DNA from 2 places in the Brachybacterium sacelli genome. Region 1 is predicted to be linked to the other one. Evidence: predicted binding sites of a transcription regulator. Region 1 holds the regulator's gene; the other holds the start of a gene.

The links. Region 1 encodes HrcA, which represses chaperone genes, less so after heat shock. Its sites were predicted from a motif close to TTNGCACTCGNNNNNNNCGAGTGCNAA; they were not measured.
Region 2: groL (chaperonin GroEL) is a predicted target of HrcA. The motif match lies at 1,402-1,428, and genes of this name have one in related genera.

The regions. Positions count from the first base shown of each region.
Region 1 is NZ_JAGIOD010000002.1:1,418,916-1,424,016, forward strand. It holds gene JOF43_RS20840 (hypothetical protein) at 85-639, shown strand; gene JOF43_RS20845 (DUF3097 domain-containing protein) at 664-1,560, opposite strand; gene hrcA (heat-inducible transcriptional repressor HrcA) at 1,708-2,718, shown strand; gene dnaJ (molecular chaperone DnaJ) at 2,828-3,961, shown strand; gene JOF43_RS20860 (16S rRNA (uracil(1498)-N(3))-methyltransferase) at 3,978-4,766, shown strand; gene JOF43_RS20865 (ABC transporter ATP-binding protein) at 4,935-5,101, shown strand, end outside.
Region 2 is NZ_JAGIOD010000001.1:2,008,946-2,014,046, forward strand. It holds gene JOF43_RS08975 (uracil-DNA glycosylase) at 1-130, opposite strand, end outside; gene JOF43_RS08980 (DUF3263 domain-containing protein) at 210-626, shown strand; gene JOF43_RS22965 (LytR C-terminal domain-containing protein) at 690-1,289, shown strand; gene groL (chaperonin GroEL) at 1,649-3,292, shown strand; gene JOF43_RS08995 (TRAP transporter substrate-binding protein) at 3,660-4,763, shown strand; gene JOF43_RS09000 (TRAP transporter small permease) at 4,760-5,101, shown strand, end outside.

The DNA.
Region 1 (5,101 bases):
GCGATGCCGCGACCGCCAACCTGATCGTTGTCGCCCCGACGCGCGATCCCGTCTGGTCGGGGATCCACGAGCTGGTGGTGGTCAATGACGCGCCGGAGGGCGGCGATCGCGGGGGACGCCGCGGAGATCATCCCCGGAACGGACAAGGGTGGGCTGCGCGCCGGAACCCTAGCCGTGAGCATCCCGAGCGATGTGAACGACTTCGACCTCAGGACGGTGCGTGTCGTGGTCGACGAGGGTGGGGAGGCAGTACCCCATGACGTCGGCGACTGGCGGATGCACCGGCCGGAGTCCCGACCGACCTTCGAGAGCTCGGGTGAGTATCCAGCGAGCCTCCCCGGGGGCGGGGAGGTCGTCCTCGGTCTCCGGAGCGCCTCGGGGACCGAGGCTCAGGTGACGGGGGTCGACACGGGCACTGCGGGGTTGGCCGCGCGCGACGTCCGCGCCGACTTCGCGGAGGGCGGAGAGGGCACGGTGACCTTCACCCTCGAAGTCGATGACTCCTACGATCTCTTCGCGTTCAGTCCCACACTGACCGTGGACGAGGGAGGGGCGAGGCGCGAGGAATACCTCGATCCCGTCCTCGTGGGTTACCTCGACCTCACCGAGGAGGACGTTCAGCGGATCGCCTCGAGATGACCTCCGCTGCCTTCCCGACGGAGGTCAGGACGGGTCGACCGTCACGAAGTCGATGAGCTCCTCGATGCGCCCGGACAGCGAGGGCTCGACGTCCGCGTAGGAGCGGACGGTGGACAGGATCCGCTGCCAGCCGATGCCCACATCGGCCTTGTCCGCATGGGGCCAGCCCAGTGCCGCCAGCGAGCCGACCTTGATGTCGGTGCCCTTGGGGATGTGCGGCCAGGCCGTCAGTCCGACGCGGGCCGGCCGCACGGCCTGCCACACGTCGACGTAGGGGTGCCCCAGCACCGTGACATTGCCACGGGCGCCGGGCAGCTTCATGACCTCGGCGGCGATGCGCGACTCCTTGGACCCGGGGACCAGGTGGTCGACCAGGATGCCGAGGCGCCGCCCGGCCGACGGGGCGAAGTCCTGGACCCGTTCGACGAGGTTGTCGGCGCCTTCGAGCTGCTCGACCACGATGCCCTCGAGGCGCAGGTCGTGACCCCACACCTTCTGGACCAGCTCGGCGTCGTGGGTGCCCTCGACCCAGATCCGGGAGGCGCGGGCGGTACGCGCCCTCGCCCCCTCGACGTAGACCGAGCCGCTCGCGGAGCGCTTGCGGACCGGGGCCTGCGCACGCGGCGCCGGGCGGGTGAGCAGGACGGGCTTCCCGTCGATCATGAAGCCCGGGCCGAGCGGGAAGGTGCGGCGCTTGCCGCGCCCGTCGTCGAGCTCGACGACCAGCTCGCCGGCGATCTTCTCCACGCGGGTGATCGCGCCGGTGAAGCCGGTCGAGGCCTCCTCGACGACAAGGTCCCGCTGGGCGGGCACCTCGCGGGCCGCGGGGCGGCGGCGATGATGGGTGGGCGGACCGGCGGACAGCACGTCGCGGCCGTACCGGTCGGGGAAGCGATCGGAGGGTGCAGGCACGCGCGACACCTTACCCGCGTGGCGAACACCTCCCCGCGAGCATCGCCGGAGGCGCGTAGGATTGGCACTCGGCACGTGCGGGTGCCAGCCGTCGCGATCGCGACGCTGGTCACGCCCGTCGGCCCCCGGACGACAGGTACGCACGGAACGCAGGAGGTGAGGGACACGGACGCCCGGAAGCTGCAGATCCTCGGTGCGATCGTCGAGGACTACGTCTCCACCCGTGAGCCCGTCGGCTCCAAGTCCCTGCTCGACCGCCATGAGCTGGGGGTCTCCGCCGCCACCGTGCGCAACGACATGTCGTCGCTCGAGGAGGAGGGGCTGATCCATCAGCCGCACACCTCGGCCGGTCGCATCCCCACCGACAAGGGCTATCGCGCCTTCGTCGACCACGTGGCGACCGTCAAGCCGCTCTCGGCCCCCGAGCGCCGCGCCATCGGCACCCTGCTGGAGGACTCCGGTGACGTCGAGGAGCTCCTCGGCCGCACCGTGCGCCTGATGGCCCAGCTCACCCAGCAGGTCGCGATGGTGCAGTACCCGGCCCGACGCCAGGCCCGGATCCGCCACGTCGAGCTGGTCAAGGTCGCCGACTCCCTGCTCCTGGTGGTGTTGATCACGGAAGCCGGGCGGGTCGACCAGCGCACCGTCCCGGTGTTCGCCGCTCAGCCGGCCGAGTACTACGTCGACCTGCGCGACCAGCTCAACCGGGCCATCTCCGGGCGGGAGGTCACCGACCTCACGGCGCCGGTGAACGATCTGCTCGAGACCATCCCGCCGGCGGACCGTGCCGCGGTTCAGGAGGTGGCCGACGCCCTCGTCTCCCTGGCGGCCACGCGGGCGGAGGACCGGATCATGCTGGCCGGGACCGCCAACATCGCCCGCTCCGCCGAGGACTTCGCACGGAACGTGGAGCCCCTGCTGGACGTGCTCGAGGAGCAGCTGGTGCTGATGCGCCTGTTCACCGAGATGCACGCCTCACCAGGCTCCGTCGAGGTGCGGATCGGCTCGGAGCTGCACGACCGGGCGCTGCACCAGGCCGCGCTCGTGGGCGCCGGATACGGTGCGGGCTCGCACCTGGCGATCCTCGGCCCCAGCCGCATGGACTATGCCGCCGGCATCTCGACCGTCCAGGCCATCGCCCGCTACGTGTCCCGCTACCTCGAATGACCTCCCGGCGCGTGCCCAGCCGCGTCCACCCGCCAGCCCTCGCCACCCCGTGCCCGATGCCGCCCGCCGCGGCCCGGCCACTCCGACTCCCCGGTAAGGAACCCTCACCGTGAACGACGACTACTACGAGCTCCTCGGCGTCTCCCGCGACGCCTCCACCGAGGAGATCAAGAAGGCGTACCGGAAGCTCGCCCGGACGCTGCACCCGGACGTGAACCCCGATCCGGAGGCCGCGGAGAAGTTCAAGAAGGTCTCCCAGGCCTACGAGACCCTCGCGAACGCCGACAAGCGCCGCCAGTACGACATGGGCGGCGGCCCGGGCATGGGCGGAGGCGGTTTCGGCGGCTTCGGCGGCGGTGCCGGCTTCGACGTCAACGACATCTTCGACATGTTCGCCGGGGCGGCGGGCATGCGCGGTGGCCGGGGCCAGGGTCCGGTGCCCCGCCAGCGCCGCGGGGGCGACGTGCTGCGCCGGGTCAAGATCGACCTGCGTGACGTCGTCTTCGGCACCGAGCAGGAGGTCACCTTCCGCACGGCCGTGAGCTGCGAGCGCTGCGACGGCTCCTGCTGCGAGCCCGGCACCAGCCCCACCCGCTGCAGCGCGTGCAACGGCTCGGGCCACGTCCAGCGCGTCGCCCAGTCCCTGCTGGGACAGATGGTGACCATGGCCCCGTGCCCCACCTGCGAGGGCCACGGCGACGTCATCGAGAACCCCTGCACCAGCTGCTCCGGCCACGGCCGCACCCCCTCGGAGCGCAGCGTCACCGTGAAGATCCCCTCCGGCGTCGAGAACGGCACCCGCATCCAGCTGCGGGGGGAGGGCGAGGTCGGCGAGGCCGGCGGTCCCTCCGGTGACCTGTTCGTCGAGCTCGCCGTCACCGATCACGAGGTGTTCGAGCGCGACGGCGAGGACCTCGTGATCACCATGGCGGTGCCGATGACCTCCGCCGCGCTCGGTGCGACGATCCCGCTGGAGACCTTCGACGGCACCCAGGAGATCGACGTGAAGCCCGGTTCACAGCCCGGGGACGAGGTCAGCCTGAAGGGTCTCGGCGTGACCCCGCTGCGGCGTGAGCGCCGCGGTGACATCCGTGTGGTCCTCGATGTCGACGTGCCCACCTCGCTCAGCGAGGAGGAGCGCGACCTGCTCCAGCAGCTCGCGGCGCTGCGCGGCGACGAGACCACCCGGCGCAAGGGCCACGGACCCTTCTCCAAGCTCCGCGACCGCCTGCGCGACCTCTGAGCGCAGCAGCCCTGAGATGCCCACCACCCCGCCCGGGTTCCTGGTCCTCGACGACGCCCTCGCCGGCGCGCGCGAGGGCGAGAGCCTGACCCTGGCCGGGGAGGAGGGCAGGCACGCCGCGAAGGTCGCCCGCCTCGGGGTGGGCGAGCAGATCCTGCTCACCGATGCCCCCGGGCGCCAGGTGCTCGCGGAGGTCACCGCCGCCCGCAAGGAGGCTCTGGACCTGCGCCTGCTGTCGGTCCCGACTCCCGCCGTCCAGCGACTGCCGCGCCTCACGCTGGTGCAGGCCCTGGCGACCGGTGGGCGCGACGAGCAGGCCGCCGAATCCGCCACCGAGCTCGGCGTCGACCGGGTGGTGCCCTGGATCGCGCGCCGTTCCGTCTCGGTGTGGCGAGGGGACAAGCTGGTCAAGGGCCGCGCCCGATGGGCAGCGACCGTGCGGGCCGCGGTCAAGCAGTGCCGGCGCCCCGGGATCCCCACGGTCGACGAGCCCGTCACCACCGCGCAGCTCGCCGAGCTCCTGGGCGGGATGAGCGCCGAGCAGACGATCGTGCTGGTCCTGCACGAACAGGAGTCGGTGGGTCTGATGAGCCTCGCCGAGCAACTGCGTGGGGCGAGCCCCCAGGGGGTCGAACAGATCGTCGTGATCGTCGGCCCCGAGGGCGGCATCGATCCGGGCGAGCTCGAGGCCCTCCGCGCAGCCGGGGCCCGCTCCGTGCTGCTGGGTCCCGAGGTGCTGCGTTCCTCGACGGCGGGCCCCGCGGCGCTCGCGGTGCTCAGCAGCCTGGTGGGTCGCTGGGGCTGAGCGGCGCGCGGCACGGCGCGTAGCTCTCTGCACTGCGGCTCTCCGCTGCCAGTGGATTCCTGAAACCCTGCAACAGGGCGCTCGCGGTCTCCTAGGATCAGTCGTCATGAGCCCAGACGCCCGCCACTGCCTGCGCGCCGCGTCGAGCAGGACGGGCGGCGACCGCCGATGATCCTCGCCGAGAACCTGGTCAAGGAGTTCACCCGGCCGAAGCGCGTCGAGGGCCGCTTCTCCGCGCTGCGGTCCTTCTTCAGCACCGACACCGTCACCACCTGCGCCGTGGACGACATCTCCCTGCGCATCGACGACGGCGAGATCGTGGGCTATCTCGGTCC
Region 2 (5,101 bases), on a different contig from region 1:
CGGGAAGGTACCCGCGGCCGGACTCGACCTCGGTGCGGAGGAACTCGCCCAGGGTGTGGATCCGATCCTCGGCGGGGGCGAGGGCCCGGGCCCAGTCGGCACTGATGATCTCGGTGAGCGGCTTCGGCATGTGAGCAGTCTTCCATCGTCGCCCCGGGTGCGGCGAGCCGTCCCGGGGGCGGCGCCGGCTGCCGCGTAGTCTCTGGGCCATGCCCTCTCGTCCCGCCGGCCACCCCGATGGCGCTGCGCGCTCCGCGGAGACGGACGGGACCGCGCGGGAGCTCGCGGACCCGACGCAGGACGTCTCCGGGCCCGACGCGGGAGCCGATGACACCCCCGCGATGATGTCCGATACGTCACTGCCGGGACCGCAGGGGGCCCTCACGGATCGTGACCGGCAGATCCTCGGGCTCGAGTCGCGAACCTTCCGCTACGTCGGGGCCAAGGAGCGCGCGATCCGCGAGGAGATCGGGATCTCCAAGGTGGCCTACTACGTGCGGCTCAATGCCCTGCTCGACGATCCTGCGGCGCTGCGCGCGGCCCCCGCGGTGGTCAATCGCCTTCGGGGCCGACGCACCTCGGATCACGGCCCCGATGCGGCCGACGGCTCCGGCCGCGTCGCCTGACGGACGCCACCTCCGGGGCGTGTGCTCCGCCGCCGCACCCGGTGGAGCAGGTTTAATGGGGTCGTGGCTGATTCCCAGTATCCGTACCCGCCGGACCGTTTCGACGACGAGGCCGACGCCGTGTCCTTCCATGGCGCCCACCGTGCCGAAGAACCGTTCTGGCGTCAGAACCTGCTCTACATCGTCATCATCGGCGCTGCGCTGGTGATGCTGATCGTGCTGCTCTTCCTCATCGGGGGCATGGGCGGCGGCGGTGACGAGCGCGCCGAGGACCCGACGACCCCGGCCGCCTCGGAGAGCAGCTCCGCGCCTGCGGAGGAGGAGACCAGCGAGGCGCCGCCCGAGGCCGACAAGTCGATCCCGATCCTCGTGGTCAACGCGGGCGGCATCAACGGCATGGCGGGCGCCTGGCAGGAGAACCTCGAGGGCGCGGACTGGGAGGACGTCAGCCTCAACACGTCGGACAACGTCCAGCAGGAGCCGGTCGTGTTCTTCCGCGACGAGGCCGACCAGGAGAGCGCGCAGGCCCTGGCGGACGAGGTCGGCGCCGGGGAGGCGCGCCAGAGCGACGAGTACGACGCCCGGATCACCTTCGTGGCCGTCGAGATGCCCGACGAGGGCGGCGACGGCGGCGGCGAGGGGGACGGCGGCGGAGAGGGCTGATCCGCCCCGCCCCACGCAGCCGCGGACGCGCGCCGGCCTCCCTCCCGGGACGGACGGCGCGCGTTCTGCGTCGTCGGCCCACAGCGGAACCCGTGATCCGTGGCGAGAGGAGTTAGCACTCTCCCGCCCCGAGTGCTTATGATGATCTGGCACTCGATGATCGAGAGTGACAGCGCCGTACGGCGAGGCCGCACTCGGGCGTCGTGAGCCTGATCGGTCGGCGGAGAACCGTCGGCCGGCCACGAACATTCCGGCCCCGTGAGGGATCCGGCGCCGTGGGACATGAACACGGCGCGGGGTACCGTCCGTCGCGGGCACAGGGTCGGGTGGACACCACACCACACGGGAGAGATTCCACAATGGCCAAGCTCATCTCTTACGACGAGGAGGCCCGGCGCGGCCTCGAGCGGGGTATGAACCAGCTCGCCGACGCCGTCAAGGTCACCCTCGGCCCCAAGGGCCGCAACGTCGTGCTCGAGAAGTCCTGGGGCGCCCCCACCATCACGAACGACGGCGTGTCGATCGCCAAGGAGATCGAACTCGACGATCCCTACGAGAAGATCGGCGCCGAGCTCGTCAAGGAGGTCGCCAAGAAGACGGACGACATCGCGGGCGACGGCACCACCACCGCCACCGTCCTCGCCCAGGCCCTGGTCAAGGAGGGCCTGCGCAACGTCGTCGCGGGCGCCAACCCGATCGCGCTCAAGCGCGGCATCGACCAGGCCGTCGCCGCGGTCTCCGAGACCCTGCTGAAGCAGGCCAAGGAGATCGAGACCAAGGAGCAGATCGCGCACACCGCGGGAATCTCCGCGGCCGACCCGGCCATCGGCGAGCTCATCGCCGAGGCGCTCGACAAGGTCGGCAAGGAAGGCGTGATCACGGTCGAGGAGTCCAACACCATGGGCCTCGAGCTGGAGCTCACCGAGGGCATGCGCTTCGACAAGGGCTACATCTCGCCGTACTTCGTCACCGACGCCGAGCGCCAGGAGACCGTGCTCGAGGATCCCTACATCCTCCTGCTGTCCTCCAAGGTCTCCTCGGTCAAGGACCTGCTGCCGCTGCTGGAGAAGGTCATCCAGGCCGGCAAGCCGCTCGCGATCCTCGCCGAGGACGTCGAGGGCGAGGCCCTCGCGGTGCTCGTCGTCAACAAGCTCAAGGGCTCCTTCAAGTCCGTGGCCGTCAAGGCCCCCGGCTTCGGCGACCGCCGCAAGGCGATGCTCGAGGACATGGCGATCCTCACCGGCGGCCAGGTCATCTCCGAGGAGGTCGGCCTCAAGCTCGAGACCGCCGGTCTCGAGCAGCTCGGCCAGGCGCGCAAGATCGTCGTGACCAAGGACGAGACCACCATCGTCGAGGGCACCGGCGACGCCGACCGCATCGCCGGCCGCGTCTCCCAGATCCGTGCCGAGATCGAGAACTCGGACTCGGACTACGACCGCGAGAAGCTCCAGGAGCGTCTGGCGAAGCTGGCCGGCGGCGTGGCCGTCATCAAGGCCGGTGCCGCCACCGAGGTCGAGCTCAAGGAGCGCAAGCACCGCATCGAGGATGCCGTGCGCAACGCCAAGGCCGCCGTGGACGAGGGCGTCGTCGCCGGTGGCGGCGTCGCGCTGCTGCAGGCCGGCAAGGACACCTTCGACACGCTCGCGCTCTCGGAGGACGAGGCCACCGGTGCGAGCATCGTCAAGGTCGCCGTCGAGGCCCCGCTCAAGCAGATCGCGGTCAACGCCGGTCTCGAGGGCGGCGTCGTGGCCGAGAAGGTCAAGTCCCTGCCCGTGGGCGAGGGCCTGAACGCGGCCACCGGTGCCTACGAGGATCTCCTCGCCGCCGGCATCATCGATCCGGTCAAGGTCACCCGCTCCGCGCTGCAGAACGCGGCGTCCATCGCGGGCCTGTTCCTGACCACCGAGGCCGTCGTGGCCGACAAGCCGGAGCCGGCCCCCGCGGGTGGCGGCGACGACATGGGCGGCATGGGCGGCATGGGAGGTATGGGCGGCATGATGTGATCTGCTGATCACCTGCTGCTCCTCCCGGAGCGCTCAGGGCCCCGATCCTCTCCGGAGGATCGGGGCTCTTCGCTGTGCGCGAGGGCGGTGTCTGGCCGGCCCAGCGGCAACAGGTGGCAAGGGGTGAAGCGGGTCGCGGGTCGCCTGACACTCTGTTCGAGGCCGCGACGGAGATGCGGACAGGCACTGCTGCCACCAGCGCGGACGGTGCCCCGGACCCGTCCTGGACGCTCCGTGCGGCCCCGGGACCTCCTGCGGACAGGAGGTTCCACGACCCGCTCCGGTCGGTCTCGCGAGGACAGCCCTCACGGTGGCGCCTCCTCGTGCAGGAGAACCCGCGGGAACATTCCATTCGAGGAGGAATGCAGTGCGAACGTCTCGGTCCCGTCGACCAGGGGTCCTCGATCCCGCCGTCGGCCCCCGCGCGGCCGCGAGGAGGGGCATCGGCAGGCGTGATCTGCTCACTGCGCTCCCCGCCGCCGGCATCGCCGCCGCCGTGCTCGGTGGATGCGCCTCGACGGAAGGTGCCGTCACCGGAGTCGACCGCGTGCTGTCGATCTCACTCGGCCAGACCGAGTCCCACCCCAGCTACGGCTCGCTGGTCTCCTTCGGCGAGCGCCTCGCGGAGGCCACCGACGGCCGCTACGGCGCACGCGTGTACGCGAACAACTCCCTCGGCGACCAGCAGGAGACCGTCCAGCTGGTCTCGGACGGAGCGATCGACCTGGCCGTCATCTCGGGCACCCAGATCGAGAACTCCTCCGCGCGCTTCCTGCCGATGAATCTCCCCGGTGTCTTCGACGACATCGACCACCAGAATCGCGTCATGCTCGACGACTCCATCGTCGGCGAGCTGTTCGCCTCGCTGGAACCGCAGATGCGGCTGACCGTTCTCGGGGGATACACCCAGGGCAGCCGCCATCTGTACACGGCCCAGGGCCCGATCGCTTCCCCCGAGGACCTCGCGGGTCTGAAGATCCGGGTCCAGGAGTCCGAGGTCTTCCTCCGTCTGATCGAGAACCTCGGCGGCGTCCCCACGCCGCTGGCGTACAGCGAGGTCTACACCGCGCTGCAGGCCGGGGTCCTCGACGGCGCGGAGAACAACGAGATCTCGTACGTGACCCAGCGCCATTACGAGGTCGCCAAGCACTTCACGATGACCAACCATCTCGTCGGCTTCGACTTCCTCCTGGCGAGCACCGATCTCCTCGAGGAGATGAGCGAGCAGGACGCCCGGCTGCTGAAGGATGCCTGGAACGAGACCCAGAGCGAGTTCGTGGAGATCTGGAAGCGGGAGACCGACGAGGCGGTCCAGCAGATGACGGAGCAGGGGGTCGCGATCTCGCGGCCCGATCCCGAGGTCTTCGCGCCGATCATCGAGGAGACCGGCGTCTCGATCCTCGAGGATCCACGGGACATCGCGCTGTACGACGCGATCCGCGCCGTCGGCGACGAAGGGAGCGGGCGATGATGATGCGATGGCGTCGGGGGCTGCTGTCCCTGCTCAAGCTGCTGTGCATCGTGCTGTTCTCGGTGCTGGTGCTGGTCGTCGTGTGGCAGGTGTTCACCCGTCAGGTCCTGGGCGCTCCGAGCGCGTGGACCACCGTCACGGCGCAGTACATGTTCGTCTGGCTCGGACTGTTCTCCGCGACGCTCGTGTTCGGCGAGCGCGGCCACATCGCGGTCGAGCTGCTGGCCTCCCGTGCGCCCGGCACGCTGCGCCAGGTGCTGATCGTGCTGGTGCAGATCGGCACGCTGGGCTTCTCGCTGTTGGTGATGGTGTGGGGCGGTGTGCGTGGCATGTCGATG